Regions from separate parts of the Anoxybacillus sp. ST4 genome, predicted to be linked through region 1. Evidence: predicted binding sites of a transcription regulator. Region 1 holds the regulator's gene; each other region holds the start of a gene.
What was found. Region 1 encodes Rex, which represses fermentation and respiration genes when NADH is low (regulators of the CRP and FNR family bind a similar motif). Its sites were predicted from a motif close to TTGTGAAATATTTCACAA; they were not measured.
Positions count from the first base shown of each region.

Region 2: K1I44_RS00890 (NarK family nitrate/nitrite MFS transporter) is a predicted target of Rex. The motif match lies at 885-902, and genes of this name have one in related genera.
Region 3: hcp (hydroxylamine reductase) is a predicted target of Rex. The motif match lies at 1,303-1,320, and genes of this name have one in related genera.
Region 4: ric (iron-sulfur cluster repair di-iron protein) is a predicted target of Rex. The motif match lies at 845-862, and genes of this name have one in related genera.

Region 1 is NZ_JAHZOE010000039.1:5,152-7,362, reverse strand. Features, by position in the region: gene K1I44_RS14075 (CPBP family intramembrane glutamic endopeptidase) at 1-703, shown strand, start outside; gene K1I44_RS14070 (YdiK family protein) at 700-873, shown strand; gene K1I44_RS14065 (redox-sensing transcriptional repressor Rex) at 883-1,518, opposite strand; gene K1I44_RS14060 (ABC-F family ATP-binding cassette domain-containing protein) at 1,746-2,211, shown strand, end outside.
Region 2 is NZ_JAHZOE010000001.1:150,443-152,653, reverse strand. Features, by position in the region: partial or broken gene K1I44_RS00895 (MFS transporter) at 120-848, shown strand; gene K1I44_RS00890 (NarK family nitrate/nitrite MFS transporter) at 987-2,211, shown strand, end outside.
Region 3 is NZ_JAHZOE010000015.1:38,034-40,244, forward strand. Features, by position in the region: gene hcp (hydroxylamine reductase) at 1-1,245, opposite strand, end outside; TPP riboswitch at 1,408-1,523, shown strand; gene thiM (hydroxyethylthiazole kinase) at 1,584-2,211, shown strand, end outside.
Region 4 is NZ_JAHZOE010000026.1:13,805-16,015, reverse strand. Features, by position in the region: gene K1I44_RS12660 (methyl-accepting chemotaxis protein) at 1-788, opposite strand, end outside; gene ric (iron-sulfur cluster repair di-iron protein) at 998-1,696, shown strand.

The sequences.
Region 1 (2,211 bases):
CATCGCCATGCAGTTATCTAGTTTAATTGGCGTTCCTTTGCTTGCACATAGCGGGTTTGTTGACACATCAAATAAAGAAATCGCCCTATCCATTGCCTCGGGTTATTGGGCTGTCATTAGCTTCTCGATCGCTTTTCTTTTCGTTCTTTATTTCATGAGAGAAGATATGAGATACTCATATGATCGCCATCAAGCATCTATCGGAACGTCAATTTTTTGGGGAATTGGGGGATTTTTTCTTGCTCTTTTCGCTCAAGGCATCGCAGCAAATATTGAGATGCACGTATTTGGCGTCGAGATGGGGTCCGAAAATACGAAGCGCATCGTTGAAATGGTAAAGCTAACACCAGCGCTTATGCTCGTCACTTCGATCGTCGGACCGATTTTAGAAGAAATCATTTTTCGAAAAATTATTTTTGGAACGCTGTATCAAAAATATAACTTTTTCTTATCAGCGGCTGTCAGTTCCCTTTTATTTGCTGTCGTTCATTTAGAGTTTGAACATTTGCTTCTTTATGCAACGATGGGATTCGTATTTGCTTTCTTATATGTCAAAACAAAGCGTATCCTCGTACCTATTGCAGCACATGTACTGATGAACACATTTGTCGTTGCCATTCAAACGTTATTTGCTGAAGAAATTGAAAAAATAATGAAGGAAGCAGAACAAATGCAATTCGTGATTTGGGGGCTGTTTTCATGAAGTCTGAGCCGTTATTTTACTTTTTGATGGGCATTTTATTCACTTATTTTGCTGTCGACAGCGCTGATGATGGCATTTGGGACGTCACAACGATGTTATTTATCCTTATTGCTACATTAGATTTTGGAACAGCTATTCGTTCTTTATTGAAAAAAACCTCCCGCTCATGAACGGGAGGTTTACTCATTTCCGTAATGTTTCAAAAAGTAAACAAGTGACTGCAATTCGACCGCTAAATCAATATGATGAACGCGAATGTGTTCAGGCACATGCAGGCGAGCAGGCGTAAAGTTTAAAATTCCTTTAATGCCTTTTTGGACAAGTCGATCGGTAATCGGTTGGGCAACTTGGGCTGGAACGGTTAAAATCGCTACCGTAATCCCACCTAGTTTTTCTTCCAATTCATCTAAATGATAAACGGGAACGCCCCCTACTTCCGTTCCGACTTTATCTGGATCGACATCAAACGCCATCACGATTTTCGTATTATTATTTTTACTAAAATTGTAGTTCAAAAATGCCGTTCCTAAATTACCAACCCCAAATAACGCTACTTCTGTCGTTTCATCTTGATCCAACGTTTTTCTGAAAAACGACAGTAAATAATTCACATTATAACCGTATCCCTTTTTTCCAAGCGCACCAAAGTATGAAAAATCACGGCGAATCGTTGCTGAATCGACTTTTACGGCTTCACTTAACTCCGCTGAAGATACACGCTGCTTTCCTGATGCATGCAAGTTTTTCAAAAAACGATAATACAACGGTAGTCGCTTTGCGGTCGCCTGCGGAATTTTTGGTTGTTCATTATTCACGAGTCAATCCCCCACATTTCCTTTCACAAATAGTTAGCGCTTTCATTTTTCTCTCCTATACGTCTGAAAAGTTCTCCCCACTTTTAAACTATACACTATTTTTTTCATTCTGTCTTTCCTTTGTAACCTTTATTATTATTTTTGTCAAATTTGTTATTCGCACACTAGTGTTGCCGAACATCAAGAAAGTACGTTACACTATCAAAAGAAGATTGAGGTGAAGAATGATGATCATTTTACAAGTAAATCAACTATCCAAATCATACGGGGCAGAACAAGTTTTATCAGACATTAAGCTTGAAATACAAGAAAAAGACCGTATTGCGTTAGTTGGAAGAAATGGTGCAGGAAAATCAACATTATTAAAAATCATTGCCGGCCAATTGTCATATGACACGGGGGAAGTGATAAAACCGAAGCACGTAACAATTGGTTACTTAGACCAATATACCGGTTTGCACGCCCATCGCTCTATTTGGGAAGAAATGCTTGATGTGTTTGCCCCCCTTCAACAAATGGAAAAACAATTACGTGACCTAGAACAACAAATGAGCTTGCACGGTGCCGACTATGAGCGCTTACTTGAGCATTACGACCGTTTACAAACGGAATTTAAAGAAAAAGGTGGCTATCAATATGAAGCCGATATTCGTTCTGTGCTTCATGGTCTCCGCTTTTCTCAGTATGACTACA
Region 2 (2,211 bases), on a different contig from region 1:
ATTTTGATTTTAACATGCATACTGATTTCGAGGTGAAATGGTGTGCATGTAAATTTGAAAATCACAATAGAGATTGAAATTCATAGTTTATCAGATTTGCCAAAATTTAAAACCCTTGTGGAACGGTCTTGGCAATGTTATTTGGACCGCGTCTTGCTGAAGCACATGGATGGAACAGTGTATTCGGATTAGCGCTCATTCCTCTTATTGTTGCATTTATTGTATTTATCCTATTTGCGAAAGAATGTCCGACAGCGGTAAAACCAACGAAAATGTCAGAATATACACGAGTAATGAAAATGAAAGAGACATGGTTGTTTAGCTTCTTTTACAGCTTATCTTTTGGTGGATTTGTAGGAATGACGAGCTATTTAACGTTATTCTTTTTTGATCAATACGGGGTTGACAAGGTGACGGCAGGGGACTTTGTGACGCTTGTCGTATTTGCAGGAAGCTTTGTTCGGCCAATTGGTGGATATTTGGCGGATAAATACGGCGGGATGAAATTGCTCGTTTGGTTATTTACTGGTGCGACTGTCACATTAACGATTGTTGGCATGCTTCCACCTGTCTATGTCGCGTTAGCGCTTTTATTTGTTACACTTATTTTTTTTGGTACAGCGAACGGAGCGTTATTCCAAGTCATCCCTAACGTATTCCCGAAAGAAGTTGGATTATTAACAGGTTTTGTTGGAGCTGCCGGCGGGTTAGGAGGGTTCTTTTTACCGAATATTTTAGGGATGTTTAAGCAATGGACGAATTCATATTCGTACGGATTTTGGTGGATTGCAGCGACGATGCTCGTTGCGATGCTCATTATGAGACGACTGCGCAAAACGATCGCTTAAATATCATTTTTTAACATTGTATGAACATTTCATAATATGTGATGCACATCACATTCTTGTTTATACACTTTCTATATGATGAAAGTACAGCAATGATTTTTATAATTATATACTGTCAAAAAAGGAGAGACGATCGTTATGAGTCAAACATTGAAAACGGCTTCAGATTATGCTGAACGAAAAAGTCGCATCGGTTCGTACTGGAATCCAGAAGATCCTGAATTTTGGGAAAAAGAAGGAAAAAAACATGCTCGAAGAAACCTTTGGATTTCTGTTCCAACGTTAATGCTTGCATTTATTGTTTGGCAAATTTGGTCTATCGTTGCTGCCCGATTAAATGATATTGGATTCCAATTCACGCAAAGTCAATTGTTTACGTTAGCTGCTGTCCCTGGACTTGTCGGTGCGACGCTACGCTTCATTTACACATTTGCAGTCGGGAAATTTGGAGGAAGAAATTGGGTTGTTTTCTCGACAGGGGTGTTGCTCATCCCAGCCATTGGGGTTGGTTTAGCGGTACAAAATCCGAATACACCGTACTGGGTTATGTTGTTGCTAGCTGCCCTCTGTGGACTCGGTGGTGGAAACTTTTCATCTGCATTAGCGAATATTAGCTTTTTCTTTCCGAAAAAAGAAAAAGGGACAGCGCTCGGTATTAACGGCGGCCTTGGAAATATGGGAGTATCGGTCGTTCAGTTCGTCACACCGTTAATTGTGACAGTCGGTGTATTTGGGGCGATCGGTGGTGAACCACAAGTACTAGCAGATGGTTCAAAAATTTGGTTACAAAACGCTGCGTTTATTTGGGTCATTCCGATTGTGTTCTTTACGATTTTAGCATATTTCGGTATGGATAACTTACCAAATGCAAAACAATCTGTATCAGAGCAGTTTGTCATCGTAAAAAGAAAACATACGTGGATTATGACATGGTTGTATATCGCAACGTTCGGTTCGTTTATTGGATATGCGGCAGCGTTTCCGCTTTTATTAAAATCACAATTTCCAGAACACGTCTCGCTTGCCTTTTTAGGGGCATTTTTAGCAGCTTCATTCCGTCCAGTCGGTGGTTGGTTGTCTGATAAGCTAGGAGGGGCGCGCGTAACAAACTACGTCCTAATGACTATGGGGCTTGGCGCTGCTGCGGTCATGTATTTTACAACTGAAAAACATTTTATCGGATTTATTGTATCTTTCATGATCTTATTTATTGCTGCCGGAATGGGATCAGGGTCAACATTCCAAATGATCCCGATCATCTTCCCACCAAAAGAAGCAGCACCTGTTCTTGGTTTTACGGCAGCGTTTGCAGCGTACGGTTCATTCTTTATTCCAAAGCTATTCGGTTGGGCATCTCAAAACA
Region 3 (2,211 bases), on a different contig from region 1:
CAGTTTAAGACCGAACATTTCTTGCAATACGTGCAATACACCTTCAGAAACGAAATGGGGTGCTTTTGGTCCAATTCGAATATCTTGAATACCTAAACTAAACAATCCGAGCAAAATAGCAACCGCTTTTTGTTCGAACCATGAGAGGACGATGCTAACAGGCAATTCGTTCACTTCACATTCAAACGCCTCCGCAAGCGCCATCGCAATTTTCACTGTTGAAATCGAGTTGTTGCATTGTCCTAAGTCAATGTACCGTGGAATGTTTGTGCCAGGAACAACACCATAATCGACATCGTTAAAGCGAAACTTTCCGCAAGACGTTGTTAAGATAACAGTGTTGTCTGGCAAAGATGTCGCTAGGGAGCGATAATATTCACCACCTTTCCCAGGAGCGTCACAGCCTGCGATCACGAAAAAGCGCTGAATTTTTCCTTCTTTTACAGCTTGAATAATCTCCGGTGCGATTTGAATAACTGTTTCATGATGGAAGCCAGTAACTAACGTTTCGTCTGATTCGATATTCGCTTCTGGAAGTTGTAGCGCCTTCTCAATGAGTGGTGTAAAATCATCGTTTTCAATTTTTTGTACATGTTCTAATCCTGCTACATCATATGAAAACATGCGATCAGCGTATGAACCTTTAATCGGCATGACGCAGTTTGTTGTTGCTAAAATGGCACCAGGGAATTTTTCGAATAGGCGACGTTGGTCGTACCATGCTTTTCCGACGTTCCCTTTTAAATGTTTATATTTTTTTAATTGCGGATAACCGTGTGCTGGTAGCATTTCGGAATGCGTGTAAATGTTAATCCCTTTTCCTTCTGTTTGCTTCAATAATTGTTCAAGTGCAAATAAGTTATGTCCCGTAACGAGAATACATTTTCCTTCGATTTTATTTTGGGATACACGAACAGGTTGAGGAATGCCAAGTCTTTCTGTATGTGCCCGGTCGAGCAGTTCCATCACACGAATCGCAGCTTTTCCGACTTTCATTGCCATGTCTAAATGTTCTTGTACGTTAAAATTAGAGTTTGTTAACGTCATATATAACGCTTCATGTGTCGTTGTATCCACAAATGGATCAGTGTATCCGAGTTGGTGAGCATGTGTGCGATAGGCAGCAATTCCTTTCAGTGCAAATACGATTGTATCTTGTAAGCTTGCAATCGTTTCATCTTTTCCGCAGACGCCGACAACCGTGCATCCCCCTGTTGGTGTTTGTTCGCATTGATGACAAAACATGAAAACCCCTCCTTTTCTTATTAACACTTTAACAATAGGGAAAAATAACAACGGCGTAAGTGATATGTATCACACCTTTATGCAAAAATGTGAACGAAAATTGACAATGCTTTATATTGAATGACGAGGAAAAATGTATTAAAATAAAGAAAACTGAATGAACGAAACTACTAGGGGTGCCGGATGGCGATGGCTGAGAGGAAAACGCGCAATCAGTTTTCCAACCCTTTGAACCTGATCTGGTTTATACCAGCGGAGGGAAGTAGGCTATGTTTTGTAAATACAAACTAGTCGATTCTGTCCGACTAGTTTTTTATTTTTTAAAGGGGGAATGAGTGATGAAAGCTGGACAATGGCTAACGCTCGTCAGGGAACAATCGCCGCTCGTACATAATATGACGAATGTCGTGGTAACCAATTTTGTGGCCAATGGTTTACTTGCTGTTGGGGCGTCTCCTGTCATGGCGTATGCAAAAGAAGAAGTAAGTGATATGGTTCGTTTGGCTCGCGCTCTCGTATTAAACATCGGAACATTAAATGAAACAGACGTAGAAGCTATGATTATTGCTGGAAAGGCAGCGAATGAAGTAAACATTCCAGTCATTTTTGATCCTGTTGGAGCAGGTGCGACGGCATACCGTACAAAAACAGCGCAGCGTATATTACAAGAAGTGAACGTTTCCATTTTGCGCGGAAATGCGTCAGAAATCGCAAGCGTTGCCGGAGAACAAGTGCGTACAAAAGGAGTAGATGCAGGGGACGTTCAAGGCGATGTCGTGCATGTAGCGAAAAAAGCGGCGCGTACATTTCGTTGTACAGTTGTTGTAACTGGAAAAGATGATATTGTGACAGATGGGGAGCGTGTAACGATCGTTTCAAATGGTGATGCAATGTTGACGAAAGTGACAGGGACAGGCTGCTTGTTAAGCGCGGTGTTAGGCGCGTTTGCTAGTGTGGGAGAAAATG
Region 4 (2,211 bases), on a different contig from region 1:
AAAACATCCTCAATATGTTTTTGTACTCCATGGATGATCAATAAAATATTTGTTAATTTTTCCGACGCTTGATCGCTCCGTTTCATTGCAGATTGAATCAAAGCGGATATCGTTTCAGTTTGATGCAACGATTGCTTGATTTCATGCTGAACCACCTGTGTTAACATGGTAATCGATTCTGTGCTTTTCGCCGTGCTTTCTGCCAACTTACGCACTTCAGCAGCAACAACAGAGAACCCCCTCCCATGTTCACCTGCCCTCGCTGCTTCAATAGAGGCATTTAGTGCTAATAAATTCGTTTGATTCGCAATCTCCTTGATAACTTGTACTATTTCCTCTATCTCTTTTGACCTTATGTTTAGCCCTTCCATTTTATTCGATGTTACATCCATTTCATCACCAAGGCGATGCATTAACTTTTCTACTTCATTAACCATTTGTAGCCCTTCCTCTGAACATTGCACCATTTCCATCGCTGAAGCTGTCAATTCTGTTCCTTTATCAAGCAATGTTTCGGAAATTTTGCTAGAATCTTTACTTAATTGATTCACACTATTAAATTTACCTTTAATTTCTTCAACAAGATTCTCTAGTACATTATGTTGACCATTAACTAACTCATGTTGTTGCATGGTCGCTAAAATTTCGTCATATAGATATTGAATGAACCGTTGAAAAGCCTCTTCCCGCTTTCTTAACCTATGTTTTACTTCCTTTAACTCCTCTTCTAACTGCTTTTTTTCTTCTTCTAGCTGTCTTATATCATTTATTCGTTGCAATAATCTCATTCTTTTCCCTCCTCATATTTCCTAATTGTTATTGTAGTGGAAATTGTCCAAAACAGTTGTGACGTCTATCACATTCGTTCTTTACAAAAAACAACTGGCATGAATTGTTCAAAATCTTCTCGAATGTGTGATGCACATCACAACTTCATAAATTAAAAGCAGTTATGCTTACATTGTAAAAGCAAAATTCGAGATGGAGGGTAAAAAACATGGAAAAGATATTTACAGCACAATCAACTGTTGGTGAAATCGTTGCTTTGTTCCCAAAAGCAAGTGATCTGTTTAAGACATATAAAATTGATTTTTGTTGTGGTGGAAATCGCCCCTTGTGTGACGTACTTACTGAAAAACAATTGGAGGTAGATGTTATTTTACAACAACTCCAATCCATGTATGAAAAGTCACTTGAAAAGGTAGAAAAAAACTGGCTTGATGTTCCGCATACAGAATTAATTGAGCATATTATTCAAACGCACCATCAATTTTTGTTAGAAGAACTACCAAAGCTTACCCCTTATGTAACAAAAGTTGCGCGTGTTCACGGCCCAACACAGCCGCACCTAATTCAGGTGCACCAGCTGTTCCATGAGTTAAAAATCGAGTTAGAACAACACCTAATGAAAGAAGAAAAAGATGTATTTCCACTTATTATACAATTTGAAAAACATCCAACAGAAGAAAATAGACAAATGATGATACGAGCAATCGAAGAGCTTATGGCTGAGCATGAACATGCCGGGGATATGATAAAGAACATACGAGAGATCACAAATGACTTTACCCCCCCTGTCGATGCTTGTGGAACATATCGTCTAGTGTATAATCGACTCGAAGCACTAGAAGATGACTTGTTTACCCACATTCATTTAGAAAATAATATTTTATTTCCACGCATTCTTACCGAATAATATTTAAGGACACGATAAATCGTCTGGAAAATTTGTTTATTAATTGATAATAACGCGTGTATAATCATGAAAAATAAAATAGGGTGTCCAAATACTCTTTGGGCACCTCATCCATAGTTTTTCTCTCCCCCATTCCACAATATACAACATATCATCTATTCAAGTAATAAAGTGGAATATTTCACACATACACAAGTCGCATAAACGGCCATATACGAAAAAATAAAAACTATACCAACATATGAACCGTGTTCATAAATTTGCGGTAAACTACCCTTCAACAATCACCAGCCTCAAAGAGGTAGAACTGTCGTTAATAACATTCTTACAATTAATACCTTTTTTTGCGAAAAGGATCGGCTAACAATCCAATCAAAACGCAAAGAGGCAATCCCACCTACAATAATTCTAGGCGTTGCTGTTCTCCTCATCATACAGAATTCCGGAAAAAAATCATAAATTTTATCACATTTTTATACTGCCCTTTTTCGTTCATTTCGTTCCTAATTGTAGCG